Regions from separate parts of the Pseudoalteromonas sp. PSi26 genome, predicted to be linked through region 1. Evidence: predicted binding sites of a transcription regulator. Region 1 holds the regulator's gene; the other holds the start of a gene.

The links. The regulator MetJ, encoded in region 1, represses methionine synthesis genes. The targets are predictions, from matches to a motif close to TAGACGTCTAGACGTCTA.
Region 2: the regulator MetJ is predicted to act here: its motif matches at 1,367-1,384, upstream of ACFI34_RS02555 (methylenetetrahydrofolate reductase).

Annotation. Positions count from the first base shown of each region.
Region 1 is NZ_JBHNYT010000009.1:61,984-69,751, reverse strand. Features, by position in the region: gene ACFI34_RS11555 (penicillin-binding protein 1A) at 1-1,225, shown strand, start outside; gene metL (bifunctional aspartate kinase/homoserine dehydrogenase II) at 1,373-3,718, opposite strand; gene metB (cystathionine gamma-synthase) at 3,724-4,953, opposite strand; gene metJ (met regulon transcriptional regulator MetJ) at 5,153-5,473, shown strand; gene ACFI34_RS11535 (malic enzyme-like NAD(P)-binding protein) at 5,542-6,783, opposite strand; gene rpmE (50S ribosomal protein L31) at 7,402-7,617, opposite strand.
Region 2 is NZ_JBHNYT010000002.1:109,960-117,727, forward strand. Features, by position in the region: gene ACFI34_RS02550 (response regulator) at 1-279, shown strand, start outside; gene ACFI34_RS02555 (methylenetetrahydrofolate reductase) at 370-1,326, opposite strand; gene ACFI34_RS02560 (M16 family metallopeptidase) at 1,584-4,463, shown strand; gene ACFI34_RS02565 (helix-turn-helix transcriptional regulator) at 4,636-4,956, opposite strand; gene ACFI34_RS02570 (hypothetical protein) at 4,958-5,365, opposite strand; gene ACFI34_RS02575 (GGDEF domain-containing protein) at 5,668-6,597, shown strand; gene cysE (serine O-acetyltransferase) at 6,740-7,558, shown strand; gene ACFI34_RS02585 (hypothetical protein) at 7,593-7,768, shown strand, end outside.

The DNA.
Region 1 (7,768 bases):
ATCAAGCGCAATTGTTTCACTTGACCCACAAGATGGTCGCATTAAAGCCATTGTTGGCGGCTATAGCTTTGAACAAAGTCAATACAACCGAGCTATTCAAGCAAAGCGCCAAGTGGGGTCAAACATAAAACCATTTATTTATTCTGCTGCGCTTGAGAACGGCTATACGCTCGCCTCTATTTTAAACGATGCGCCAATTAATCAGTGGGATAAAAGTCAAGGTGTGGCATGGCGACCTAAGAACAGTCCGGCTGTTTACAATGGCCCGATTAGAATTCGTCGCGCGTTAGCACAATCTAAAAACGTAATATCAGTCCGTTTGCTCCGAGGTGTTGGTTTGCAACGAACAGCAGATCACTTATTAAAATTTGGCTTTAAAAATTCAGATATTAACCGTAGTGAATCATTAGCACTGGGCAGCGCTTCAATTACTCCAATTGAACTCGCACGCGGTATGAGTGCATTTGCGAATGGTGGGCATTTGATTGAGCCGTACTTTATCTCAGAAATCCAAGATGCTTACGGTAATAGTTTGTTTAAAGCTAATCCTTCAGTAGTGTGTGACGACAACTCTTCGCAATCGCTAACGCCAACGCCAACAATAAACTCCGAATTATTTCCACAACAAAATACTGATACGCCACAATTAAAATGTGCACCTCAGGTCATATCAAAACAAAATGCATTTTTAATTGCTCAAGCAATGCATAGCGCTGTTTGGGGGGGCGGAAACTGGTCACATAAAACGGGTTGGTCAGGAACAGGTTGGCGCGCTCAAGCATTAGGCCGTCGTGATCTATCAGGAAAAACGGGCACAACTAATGACTCTGTAGATACTTGGTTTAGTGGCTTTAATCGAAATGTTATGACTTCGGTATGGGTTGGTTTTGATAACCCTGGCAATCCGCTAGGCAGAACTTCATACAATAACAATCTTGATAGCGGGCAAATATCAGGGGCTGAATCTGGCGCTAAAACAGCACAGCCAGCTTGGGTTGAGTTTATGAAAGTTGCGCTTGAAGGTAAACCTGAAGCACCGATAGAGCCGCCAGAAGGCTTAGTGTCTATTCGGATTGATTTAGAAACCGGTTTATTAAGTCATAAAAATGATTACACCAGTCGCTTTGAGTATTTTGACAAAGGCACCGCCCCCACAAAATACGTTATGTCTCAACCAACAGATATATTTGAAGAAGACACTAAAACAGAAGAAGAACTGTTTTAAATAAAGAACGGCAGCCATTGGCTGCCGTTTTTAGTTAATACCAAATTTAACTGTTCTAAATAAAAATTTTTTAACGCAGGTAGCGACACGTTTAGCCCCGCAAAATGATTAGGTATTATCGCGGATTGATACAAGGCCTTTGTAACCTTATTTTATATTTTGTACCAACCAATATAAGTCAGAATGAATACCCGCAGCGGTTACTTCCTTACCCGCACCAGGCCCTTGAATCACAAGAGCGTTAGCGCTATACCACTTACTATTAATGACAAAAATATTATCACCAGGTGTTAAATTAGCTAACGCATCACCAATAGGGGTATAAGTAATACCTACTTTAGCGGTTACTTTGCTGTCCGTAATTTCAAGTAAACCCGTGTAACGAAGTACGGAACTTTGTGCTTCAGCAGTTGCAGCATGAGCGTCAATAAAGTCATTGAGGGTAGATTCATTAGCTAAAAAGTCGTCCCAACTTCCTAAAGCAAGCGTTTCGGGCATGAGTGCTGATAAGTTTATATCATCAAGGTCGAGTTCTAAACCAAGCTCTCTGGCAAGTATAAGCAGTTTACGCTGCATATCACGTCCTGATAAATCTTCACGCGGATCGGGCTCTGTGAACCCCATTTTTTGTGCTTCAAGCACCAGATCAGAAAATGGTCTTGATCCGTCATATTTACTGCATAACCACGATAACGTGCCTGAAAAAACACCTTCAATACGAGTGATTTTGTCACCACTGTTTTGCAAATCTGCCAATGCAAAATTAACAGGTAAGCCTGCACCTACGCTTGTGTTGTAGCGCCAATGCAAATTTCGCTCACTAATACTCGTACGCAAAGCTTTATACCATGCTGTATTAGCAGTTCCTGCGTATTTGTTAGCACTGATCAAGTGGCAATCTAATGCAACAAACTCAGGGTATAACTGGCTAAATGTCTCGCTTGCGGTAATATCAACAACCACTTTATGCTCATAATCAAGCTCACTAATTATGCTTAGTAATGTTTGGTTATTATAAGCTTTGCTTTCTGAGAGAAAATGCGTTTTCCAATCAGCAATGTTTATACCACTGGGATTAAAGAGTAACGTTTCAGAGCGTATTAACCCGACTAATTTAATTGTAAGGTCATCAGATAAACGCTCGAATTGAGCTGACAACTGCTCTATAAATACCTCTCCCACATTGCCAAGGCCTGCGATTATTAAAGCGACTTCTTGGCCTTTATTAATAAGCTTATCGTGTAAAACACTGAGTATGTCGCTATCTATAACCTGATCCGTTAATAGTAAAATGTATCCACTGTCTTGGTGAGTAAAGCGCGGCTCGATGGCATGAGCATTTAACGTATCTATAGCCAACACATTCAGTTTTGAAATATCATTAACAGGCGCAACAACCGCACAGCCATTTAAGCTCGATTCGCTAATGTTTGCTCTACCCTCAAAATAACTAACAACCTTATATGTTGAAGCAGAGGGGACAACTAAATAAGTTTCACCATTTTGACTAAAGTGATGAATGCTGTGTTGAATAAGCTGGCTAACATCTGCGACTTCGCCTTCGGCCAGCTTTTCAACTGTTAATAAATCGATGTTGTTTAACGTGGTAATAAAACGCTTTTGCTTTACATTTCCTTCTTTAACTATATCTGTAGGCGTTGCTTGCACATCAAAACTACTTCGAACGGATAGTTTTATATCACTGTTTCTTAAAGGAGAAAGCGTTTTAGCGTGTAAAACGGGATTACCTAATCGCGCTAATAGATTAGCTTGACCTCTACATACTTTATTGTATTTAACCGCTTTACTAACTTTGCGAGGATCTGTGCTGTATACACCTTGTGTATCAGTCCAAATACACACCTGCTTAGCATGGCAGTAATTAGCAAGTAAGGTTGCACTATAGTCACTCCCATTGCGGCCAAGTGTAACCGTATCACCCAACGTATTTGATGCAATAAAGCCTGTGACAACATTAATGCAGCCTGGGGCTATAAACTTCGCACATTGCTGCGCATTTTGGGTATGTAACAATTGCCCATTATTTAATGTAAAAAGTGTTCGAGCATCAAGGTCACAAGCATTAATATTTAATTGCGTAAGGTAAAGCGCCAATAAGCGTGCAGACCAGACCTCACCATGAGCAAGCAAGGGAGCCTCTTCCAAGCCTTGGTTTTTTATCAATTCACTAATCGCTGTTAGTTCACTATGCAAACGCGTTAAAGCAGTTCGCTTAAGATCTGCATGGAGTAACTGTGTGATTAAATCAGTTTGATGATTATTTAATTGCAGCAATATATCGGCAACGACATGCGTATCTTGTTGCTGATAGCTTTGCCATAACTTCACCAAAGTATCGGTTGTTTTTCCCGCCGCAGATACAACAACACAATCGCCCGGCTGAGTATGCTCTAAAATAATACTCGCAACCCGCTCATACCGTTGAGCCGAACTAAGGCTTGAACCACCAAATTTATGTACTGTTTGTGTCATATTGTTCACCAAAGCGCTGGATGAGCGGCACTTAATTTAATGTCACCGCCAGCTCCTTTGTTTAAATTTGCTTTACTGCCTGGCTTTACAAGCTGAAACACGCGCTCTAAATCAGCTAATAAGTCGTTTATATCTTCTATACCTACTGAAACTCGAATAAGTGTATCGCCCACTCCCGCTTCAAGACGAGCTTTAGGCTCCATGCCAGCATGGGTCATGGTTGCAGGATGGCATATTAGGCTCTCTACTCCGCCCAAAGACTCTGCTAAGCTAAAGTCACGTAAGCTGGTTAAAAACGCAGCAGCATCGTTTATGTCACCTTTAATATCAAAACTCACCATGCCACCAAAGCCTAGTTGCTGCGCTTTGGCTAATTCATGCTGTGGGTGTGATTCAAGACCAGGGTAATAAACTTGGCGAACAAATTCCGATTTTTCTAAATATTTAGCAATCGCTAATGCGTTTTCTTGATGCTGCTTTAAACGCACATTTAGTGTTCGCAACCCACGCAATGTTAAATAACTATCAAATGGCGCACCTGTAATACCTATATTATTTGCCCACCATGCCAGTTCATCGCCCAGCTCTTGTGAAGCAGCAATCACTGCTCCACCTACTACATCTGAATGACCATTGATGTACTTGGTGGTGGAATGTACAACTATATCAACACCAAATTTAATAGGGTTTTGTAATGCTGGTGATAAAAATGTGTTATCGGCAGCGACTAAAGCACCGCACTGCTTAGCAACATCGGTTATTGCTTTAATATCAGTTAAACGTAGTAATGGGTTACTTGGTGTTTCTATCCAAATTAGCTTAGGTTTAATTGCTAAAATTTTATCTATACTTTGTGCTTGTGTTAAATCTAAAACTTCTAGCTTGAGCAAACCGCGCTTTTGCAGTGAAGTAAATAAACGATAGCTTCCGCCGTAACAATCATGTGGGATCACTAACGTATCGTCATGATTCAGGATTTGCGTAGCCAAATGAACGGCAGACATACCCGTGGCAGTAATAATACCGTGTGCGCCACCTTCAAGCTCAGCCAAGGTTTCGGCTAAAATATCACGATTGGGGTTACCACTTCGCCCGTAATCGTATTGACGCTTTGTATCAAAGTCGGCAAACGAATAGGTGGTTGATAAGTAAATAGGTGCGACAACTGCGCCATGATGTTTGTCTGCTTCAACACCACTTCTTACTGCAATGGTTGCTTTATTTTTTTCGCTCATATTCGTCACCTATTTAATTTGGATGTTTAGACGTCCAAAAGAGTAATTTATCTTATTAAAGATGTCAAAACATTTAAAGCTCTAGATGGCTAAACAACTAGTATTTGACTATCTTTTTTAAATCGATAGAATTTCACGCATATTCATATGCATTGTAGTGCATATGAGCAATTATTAATCTGAGGCGACGATACATCTTATGGCTAAATGGAATGGTGAGTATATTCACCCATACGCAGAACACGGGAAAAAATCAGAACAAGTAAAAAAAATTACCGTTTCAATCCCACTAAATGTATTAAAGGTATTAACGGACGAACGCACGCGTCGTCAAATTAATAACTTACGTCATGCAACAAATAGTGAATTACTTTGTGAAGCATTTTTACATGCATTTACCGGTCAACCTTTGCCTAACGACGACGACTTACGTAAAGACAACGCCGAAAAAGTGCCTGAAGAAGTGAAAAAAATAATGCAAGAAATGGGGCTAGAAGTGCCTGTTTTAAACGAAGACTAAACGTAATTTAGACACAAAAAAACCTCAACTAATTGAGGTTTTTTTGTGTCTAAATTACGACTTAGTCGTTATTCCATATAGTTTTCTGGTAAATCAATTTGTGCAACACCTGACTCTACAGCAGCTATTGCAACCGCTTTTGCAATGCGTGGTAATAAACGAGGATCCATTGGTTTTGGAATAATATACTTATCACCAAACTCCAGCTTATCAACACCCGCAGCCGTCAGTACTTCAGCAGGTACAGGCTCTTTGGCAATACTTCTAATCGCTTCTACAGCTGCAATTTTCATTTCATCATTTATTGCACTGGCGCGTACATCAAGAGCACCGCGGAATATAAACGGAAAACACAGTACATTATTAACTTGGTTAGGGTAATCTGATCGACCCGTTGCCATAATTAGATCGTTTCGAGCAGAATGAGCCAGTGCAGGATCAATTTCTGGATCTGGGTTTGAACAAGCAAACACAACTGGTTTTTCTGCCATTAATTTTAAATCATCGGCAGCTAATAGATTAGGTCCCGATACACCAACAAATACATCTGCATCTTCAATAACATCTTGCAACGTGCGCTTGTCTGTATTGTTAGCAAAAAGTTTTTTGTATTCATTTAAGTCATCACGACGAGTATGAATAACACCTTTACGGTCAAGCATATAAATGTGCTCGCGCAAAGCACCACACTTAATTAACAGCTCCATACAAGCAACCGCAGCAGCACCGGCACCCAAACACACAATAGTCGCATTTTCGATAGACTTGCCTTGCACCTCAAGTGCATTCAACATACCCGCAGCTGTTACAATGGCAGTACCGTGCTGATCATCATGAAATATCGGAATACTGCAGCGCTCAATCAATGCTTTTTCTATTTCAAAACACTCTGGTGCCTTAATATCTTCAAGGTTAATTCCGCCAAACGTGTCAGCAATATTAGCAACTGTATTAATAAAGTCTTCAGTAGTGCGGTGTTTTACTTCAATATCAATAGAATCAAGGCCAGCAAATCGCTTAAATAGTAATGCCTTACCTTCCATTACGGGTTTTGAAGCAAGTGGGCCTAAATTACCTAAGCCTAAAATTGCAGTACCGTTAGTGATAACCGCAACCATATTCCCTTTGCCTGTGTATTTATAAGCGTTTGCAGGGTCTGCAGCGATTTCACGCACGGGTTCTGCAACTCCTGGACTATATGCTAATGCGAGATCTTTTACCGTTTCAGCAGGCTTTGTTAGTTCAATGCTAATTTTTCCTGGAACGGGGTGCGAATGATAGTGTAGTGCTTGTTCACGAAAGTCTGACATAACGCGATTGTATCCTGCAATTAAAGTAAAAGTGAGAGGTGAAGTTTAGGCTACGATACCCTTATTATTTTTAAATTCCAAGCAATATCAGGTCTATCCTGTTATATGCTAGTTCGATTAATTTTAAGAGGTTTTTCAATAACTTTTGTAAATTATATCGACACTTTATAAATAAAAATTCATCCAATAACGAATTCTAAAGGCACATTTGTTCTTTCATTATTTTTTATAAAATATCTTAATAAAGTCCTATAAAAATAAGCAAAAATAGACTTATTCACATACTTTAAAAACATATAACTTCACGTTAGCTGCATTTAACCACTTAGTTAAAAAATGAACTAATTAAAAATATAGAGAATAATTTGCGGTTTGTCTGTAAAGGTTTATGCATATTCAGAATAAGAACAGGAAATAGTTATGCATAGCAGGGGAATATGAAAATCGAGTAATAAGCTAAAATTTTGTTATTTAGTTGTCCTATATTAAAAAATATTGACGCCGTTCGTGTAACACTTAATTTTTAAATCGAAACGTTATTACTATTAAATTGGTACAACTAAATTTAAAGCATAAAAAAAGCACCCTAAGGTGCTTAATTTAACAAGACAGCAAAAATTACTTCTTGCTACCAAGTGCACCGAAACGCTTGTTGAAACGATCAACACGTCCGCCAGTGTCTAAAACTTTTTGCTTACCAGTGTAAAAAGGGTGACACGCTGAACATACGTCAAGGTGAATGTCTTTACATAGAGTAGAGCTTGTTTCGAATTTATTGCCGCATGAACAAGTTGCAGAAATTACTTCGTACTTAGGGTGAATACCTTCTTTCATAGAAACCTCTAGTTAAGGCCGCATCGCTCTCCAAACCCGAAGTCTGGCACCATACGTCGTTAAAACAAATTTGTTGGTCGCAGATTTTATCCAACTACCATCAAACACACAAGCTATTATTAACTGTTTTGCTAAAAAAGTAGGCAGACAC
Region 2 (7,768 bases), on a different contig from region 1:
ATTGCTAACGATGGCCTTGAGGCATTAGATGCGCTAAAGCATAAAACTTACGATGGTGTGTTCATGGACTGCCAAATGCCTAGAATGGATGGTTATACGGCAGCCATAGAAATAAAAAAACAAGCAAAGTTTAAAAATTTACCCATTATTGCAATGACTGCTAATACAAGAGAAACCGATTTATTAAAGGCGCAAGATTGCGGTATGAATGGCTATATTTCAAAGCCCATTAAGGTTGAAAGTATGTTTGAAGTAATAGCAAAGTGGGTGTGTATTTAGATTTTTGTTTTTGAGTTGTTTACTAAATAAGTTAGTGAGACAAAAAAGGCAAGCATTAGCTTGCCAAGAAGGGTGTAAATTAGTTTAACTTTACGCTATTTGTTTCTCAGCTAGGTTGAGCTCCATAGTTGCTTTTAATAAACGGTATAGGTTAATTGATGCGTCAATTTCTTCTTTACGGTTTGTTAAGCTTTCAATGTTTAAACCCAGTGGCACGTCTAAGTGCGCACAGCTTTTTAGAATTGAATCGAGATTTTCGCGGCAAATACGCACCGATTCACTCAAGGTGTTGTCGGCGTCAAGCATGCGCCATTTGGTCGCCTCAGGAACAGAAATCCCCAACCACTGCATAAACTCTAAGGTTTTTTCTCCGCCACACGGCGTAAATGTTAGTATAATACGTTTTGGTGCAACGCTTTGTGCTTTGCAAGTACGCGCGTAACTTGTTATTAAATCAATAGTAGCTTGAGCATTATAAACCGCTTGCGATATAAAAAATTGGCAACCTTGTGTTGTTTTTTCTATTAAGCGCTCGTGTTCATTGCGCTTGCTTGCATGTCGCTCCGCAATGGTTACGCCTCCTAAAAAGAAGTCATCACTTTGCTCAGCTAATGTTTTATAAGCGTCAGGTAGGCTTAGTTTAATATCACCTTCCGACGATGGGCTACCCACTAAAACGACATTTTTTAAATCAAACTCGTTTTTAGTTTCATCTAGCCACTCTTTAAATTCAGCCTCACCGCGTTGCGCTACGCTTTTGTAGGTAATTACATCTAGGCGTGATAAGTCTTTTAGCAACTTACTGTACTCACGCGGATCAACCGTTTGTTTAAATGGAAACGGACGAGCCTGATTAGTACGGCTGCTCTCATCTTGAATATCGTAAATTACAACACCGTCGTATTCGATTTCGTGTAAGCGGCCTAATAGTTTTTCTGCAATGGTTTTTAACTGCGCTTTATCAGTGCCTATTTTGGGTGGCGTTGTGCCAATAAGATAAACACCTTGATTAGTGTCCTCAATTTTCTCTTGAAGTGATAAAGCCATAATCCTCATTCCAGCTCAATGGTTGATAGATTTAATATAGCAGCCATTTAGACGTCTAGATAGATTTTTTAAGTGAAAGTTTTTCAAGCAACGTGAGGATTATTCATACAAAGGAGTCCTTAAATTAAGTGCATGACACAGTTGTTTACATAATAAAGCGACTGAGGGCTCTTATATTCATTGGCTTTGGGGCATAATTAGTAGTGAAATTGTAAATATTTTGACAACAACTTTGCTCAATTTACTAAAGGACAATTATGAAATTTAAATTATTAGCAACAAGCCTTGCGGTATCACTCGCTTTAACTGGCTGTGCAATGCAAAAAAATGAAACAACACAAGCAGCAAAACAAGAACAAATAAAAAAAACTGACGACCGTGTTTTTTCACAAGATTACTTAATTGAAGAGCTTGAGAATGGCTTACGTGTAATGGTTGTAAAAACGGATTACCCTGATGTTGTTTCGTTGCAAATACCCGTTTCTGTTGGCTCGCGTAATGAGGTAGAAGCGGGCAAAACTGGTTTTGCTCATTTTTTTGAACATATGGTATTTAAAGGCTCTAAAAAATTTCCGCAAGACGAATACACCGCCATATTTAAAAATGCAGGGGTTGATAACCGCGCATACACAACAAACGATTACACTAACTACCATTTAAACTTTTCAAAGCAGCACCTTGATAAGGTACTTGAAATTGAAGCTGATATTTTTCAAAACTTAACTTATACCGAAGAGCAATTTAGAACCGAAGCACTCACGGTTAAAGGTGAGTACTTAAAAAATAACGCTAGCCCAATTCGTAAGTTGTTAAGTGCTGTGCGTGCAGAGGCTTTTGAAAAACACACTTATAAACACACCACAATGGGCTTTTTTGAAGACATAGAAGCCATGCCAGACCAAATGGCTTACGGTAAAGAGTTTTTTGATAAGTTTTATAAGCCAGAATATGTATCGCTAGTTATTGTGGGTGATGTTGACCCAAAAGCGACTATGGCAATGGTTAAAAAGCACTGGAGTGGTTGGGAAAAAGGTAATTACGTTGCCGATATTAAAGCTGAGCCAAAACAGCAAGCTCCTAAATATTTGCATGAACAAAATAAAGCCTTGCCGGGGCATTGGCTATTGGTATCGTATAAAGGTGCTGCGTGGGAACCCGCTAAAAAAGACAGAGCAGCACTTGATTTAATCTCGCAGCTTTATTTTTCAAGTAACTCAGATTTATATCAAGAGCTCGTTGTTGATAAACAAATAGCGAGTCAAATGTTTACTTATAATCCAGAAACCAAAGATCCAGGCTTACTGCATGTATTTGTAAAAGTAGAAAACGCTGATGATTTAGCAAAAGCGCGTGACGCAATTAACCGCACTTATGCAAAAGCCAGAACAGAATTGGTCGATGCACAAAAATTAAGTGACTTAAAATCTAATCTTAAATATGGCTTTATTAATGGTTTAGATTCTTCGCAAGCAATTGCATCAACGCTTGCAAGTTACATGCATTTTGAACGCGATCCTGAGGTTATTAACCAGCTTTATAAATCAGCCGACAACATCACAGCAGAAGATATTAAAGCGGTTGCCAATAAATACTTTGTAGATAACACGCGTACTACCGTGACTATGTCGGCACTTGATAAAGCACCGGGGTTTGCAGAAGAGGCGAGTTTAAGTGCAGTAGTTGCAAAACTTGAACAAGCCCCAGAGGCACCTGTATTTAAAGTGCTTGATAAAACCAATAGCTCGCCGCTGATTGATGTAAACTTTTTATTTAATACAGGGGCAGCTGCTGATCCTCAAGGTAAAAAAGGTGTAGCTGCGCTTACCGCCGCAATGCTTGCTCAAGGTGGGTCGCAAAGCACCAGCTACAAAGAAATTCAAAAAGCGCTTTATCCGCTTGCAGGTAGTTTTGGTTACCAGATTGACAAAGAAATGCTGTCGTTCCAAGGGCGTATTCATAAAGATAACGCTGAAACTTGGTATGCACTTGTAAGCGAACAATTACTGAATCCAGGCTTTAGAGACGATGACTTTCAACGCCTTAAAAAAGAAATGATCGACGGTATTAAGTCGGGATTAAAAGCGTCTAACGATGAAGAGCTAGGTAAAGAAGTACTCTACAGCACGCTTTACAAAGGCCACCCATATGAAAGCTACAACTACGGTGATATTTCTGATTTAGAAGGATTAACGCTTGATGATGTAAAAGCATTTTACAATTCAGAGCTTACTCAATCTAAACTAACACTGGGTTTAATTGGCGCTGTGCCTAACGCGCTTAAAGCTGAAATGATGAGCGATTTAGCAACCTTACCTAAAGGTGAGAAAAGCCGTTTAAGTATTCCTGATGCACCAGTACTTAAAGGCCATCATGCAACGATTGTAGAAAAATCAGCGCAATCGACGGCAGTATCGTTTGGCTTCCCGATTGATACAATTCGCAGCAGTGAAGATTGGACTGCACTTTGGCTTGTGCGTTCGTACTTTGGTGAGCATCGTAGTTCTAACTCATACTTATATGAGCGAATTCGTCAAACGCGCGGTATGAACTACGGCGATTACGCATATATTGAATACTTCCCACGTGGTATGTTTCAAACTAAGCCTGATGCAAATTTAGGGCGTTCTGAGCAAATATTCCAAGTATGGTTGCGCCCACTTCGCTCTAACAACGACGCGCACTTTGCAACGCGTACCGCATTATTTGAGCTGGATAAGCTTATTAAAAACGGCTTAACCGAAAAAGACTTTGAGGCAACACGTAACTTTTTAATTAACTACGTGCCGCAGCTTGTAGCAAGTCAAAACCGCCAGTTAGGTTATGCACTTGATAGCGAATTTTATAACACAGAATCGTTTGTAAAATATGTAACAAGTAAACTTGAAAAGCTAACGCTTGCTGATGTGAATCGTGTGATTAAAGATAATCTACAAACCGATAACGTGCAGTACGTGTTTATTACCGGTGACGGTGAAGACATGAAAAAACGTTTAGTGTTAGAGCAAACATCGCCAATGGTTTACAACACAGAAAAACCAGCAGCGCTTGTTGCAGAGGATAAAGTTATTGCCGATTACGCATTAGCTATTCCGGCTAACAATATTGAAGTAGTGAAAGTTGATAGTGTTTTTAAATAAACCTTAAACAAAACGACTTGTAGATAATGAAAAGCCCCACGTTTGGGGCTTTTTTATAGCATTGAGCCAACCTTTATCCCTAACCCTAAAATTATTACTGCGCTGATTATAGCTATTAATGTGATATGGCCTCGTCGTTCTTTTTCTTTACGTTTTGACATTTTTTATTGCCTCAACTCATTATAAAAAATACAGTGATCATCCCCAATATAAAGCTGACTACTGACGATAGTGCTAAAATTGAGGTTATATTACGCGTGTTTAAAACTGGACTAACATCGCAAGAGTTAGTGTTATCTTCAAGTTTAATTAATTCACCTTGGCGTACTTCCAATACAGCACATAAAGCCATTGTTGTTTCTTTTGATGCTGCACCTTCTTTCTCTACCCGTTGAATTGTTCGTAAACTAACATCGCAGGCGTCAGCAAGTTGCTGCTGGGTCCAATTTAACTGGCCTCTGAGTGATTTAACAGTTGTAGGATTTAATTGCACGTTAAAGCTTCCCTACAAATAGTTCAACAATGGTTGCAGTTGCATAGCCAAACACTGCACCGCCTAATGCGCAACCAGCAATAAAAAAGAAAGCCTTTTTAGGATCGTCAGGAAGACTGCATTGAATTTGTTTGGCAACGACTTTTGTATCTTTATAAAGTGTGCACTCCATTCGCCCTGTGAGTATGTTTAGCATGTCAAACTTTACTTGGTACTGTGAGCTCTCAAAATCAAAAGAGTGGGTGCTTGTGCAATTTACATTGCGCTTTTTACTAAATAAATCATCGTTTAGGTACACCTCTTCTTTACCAGTAAAGTAACTTCCAAAACAGGCTATTTGATTGTCGCCATCTTGAAAATAAAATTTATAGCCGAGTTTTTTAGTATTTAATATGTCGTTTTTCATCATCGTTATCCTTGTTGAGTTGATGATGCTAATTTAGCGTTTATTATTATTTTTTACGCCGTCATGAGTATGCCAGTGAGCAGTTTGGCATATGACACTGTGTATGTCATGTGTGTTTAATTACTGATTTTAATGTGTTTTATTTAATTTTCGTTCAGGTTTAAAATGAGTGTTGCTGTCGTATCATTTTTATTCTTTGATTGAGTAAATAATAAATTTAAAGAAAAGTACGCATTTATTTTTGTCAAAAAAACGCTAAGTACATATACTTTCAGACAATTATTCTTATAAGTCTGAAGGTAAGCGTGCTAGATGATAAATTATTTTTAAAGTTAGTTTTGGACACTATGCCAGAGCAGGTTGTTGTAATTAATAAAGAAGGAGAAATGGTTTTTATAAATAAAGGATGGCAAAACTTTGGTGAAGAAAATGACTGCTCATGCGGTGCTTGGGAAAAAGAAAATTATTTATTTACCTGTAAAAAAGCAGCAGACAATGGTGACGAAATAGGCGAAAGAGCATTGAAGGGAATTAATGCTGTTATTAATGCAGAGCAAGAAGCGTTTTATTTAGAATACCCATGCCATAGTGATGATGAAAAACGCTGGTTTATGATGCGCGTAGTACCATTTAAGTACAGTACTGATTTTTATTATGTAATTACGCATCAAAATATTACAGAGCGAAAGCTCGCTGAAGAAGAAGTCCAGAAACTGGCAAGTATTGATGGGCTAACTGATATATTTAATCGTGGTTATTTTGATAGCTTTTTAGAGCAAGAATGGAATAGGTGCAAGCGTTTAAACATGCCTCTTTCATTGGCATTAATTGATTTAGATGACTTTAAGCTACTTAACGACACTTATGGTCATCAACAAGGTGATGAGTGTTTAAAACAAGTTGCGGCAGTCCTTAAGCAATATACAAAAAGACCCAGTGATATTTGCGCACGTTTTGGCGGGGAGGAGTTTGTACTTGTTTATGGCAACACAAACTCTGAGCAAGCAACAATAATTATTAATGCTATTGTAGAACAGCTAAAGCAGCTTAATATTTGTAATGAGCTGTCTTTACCAAGTAAAACGCTTACTGTTAGTGTTGGGCTGGCAAGTGTTATTCCTTGTAATAGTTATACAATACAAAATATGGTCAAAGAAGTCGATGACTTATTATACAAAGCAAAAACTGCGGGTAAAAATTTAGTATGTGCAGCCGATTTAACCGTGGTTGACTAAATTTTAAATACTTAGTTGTTAAATGTGCTTTGTTATACCTAATAACCAGAACAAATAACTAAGGCGTTAACACCTTGAGCTTTAAATCCGTTAGACTTAGCAAAAGGCTCTTTTTTATATCAATTTAAGGCAGTTCAGTATTATGCGTCATGAAATTTGGCAACAGCTTCGAAGTGAAGCAAATGAAGTCGTCACTCGCGAACCACTTTTAGCAAGTCATGTGTATTCATGTATTTTGAACCATGAGTGTTTGGGTTCGGCATTAAGCTTTATTGTTGCTAACAAATTGGCCGATGCTGTTGTATCTGCATTTACTATTCGTGAATTATTCGATCAATCATTTGTAAAATGCGATCGTATGCTGTCTTTTGTCGCAGAAGATATTAAAGCCGTAAAAGATAGAGATCCAGCCGCAGAAACCTACCTGACTGTTATTTTAAATTTAAAGGGGTTTCATGCTATTCAAGCTCACCGTTTAGCTAATTGCCTATGGCAACAAAACCGTAAAGAACTGGCGCGTTTTATTCAAAGCCGTACCTCTGAGGTGTTTGGCGTAGATATTCACCCTGCGTGTCAGGTTGGTAAAGGTATAATGTTTGACCACGCAACGGGCATTGTTATTGGTGAAACGGCAGTCATTGAAGATAACGTATCAATACTGCAATCGGTTACGCTAGGTGGTACAGGTAATGAGCAGGGCGATCGCCACCCTAAAATCAGAGAGGGTGTGTTAATTGGTGCAGGCGCAAAAGTGCTGGGTAACATTGAAGTGGGTGAGGGCGCACGTATTGGTGCAGGGTCGGTGGTATTAACGGCTGTGCCACCTCATACAACGGCCGTTGGCGTACCAGCTAAAATTATTGGCAGACCTGAATGCCCGTGTCCTGCGCAAAGTATGAACCAAAACTTTTTAGCTACACCAGAGCCTGAAAACGAATCGCATACCAGCGCTATGCTTTAACATATAAGAAAAATAAACTTTAAAAGGAATTAATATGAACAAAAATAACGTTTTAATCCTTGGAATTGGGTTTATTGCAGGTGTGGGTTTAACTTGGGGATATTTTAATTTGGCTTCAAATGATTTAGAGCCAGATAAGTTGCAGCAAAGTAATACTCTTTTGCAGAAAACTCATGCTCCACAACCAACAAGTCACGAAGTAACAGCAAA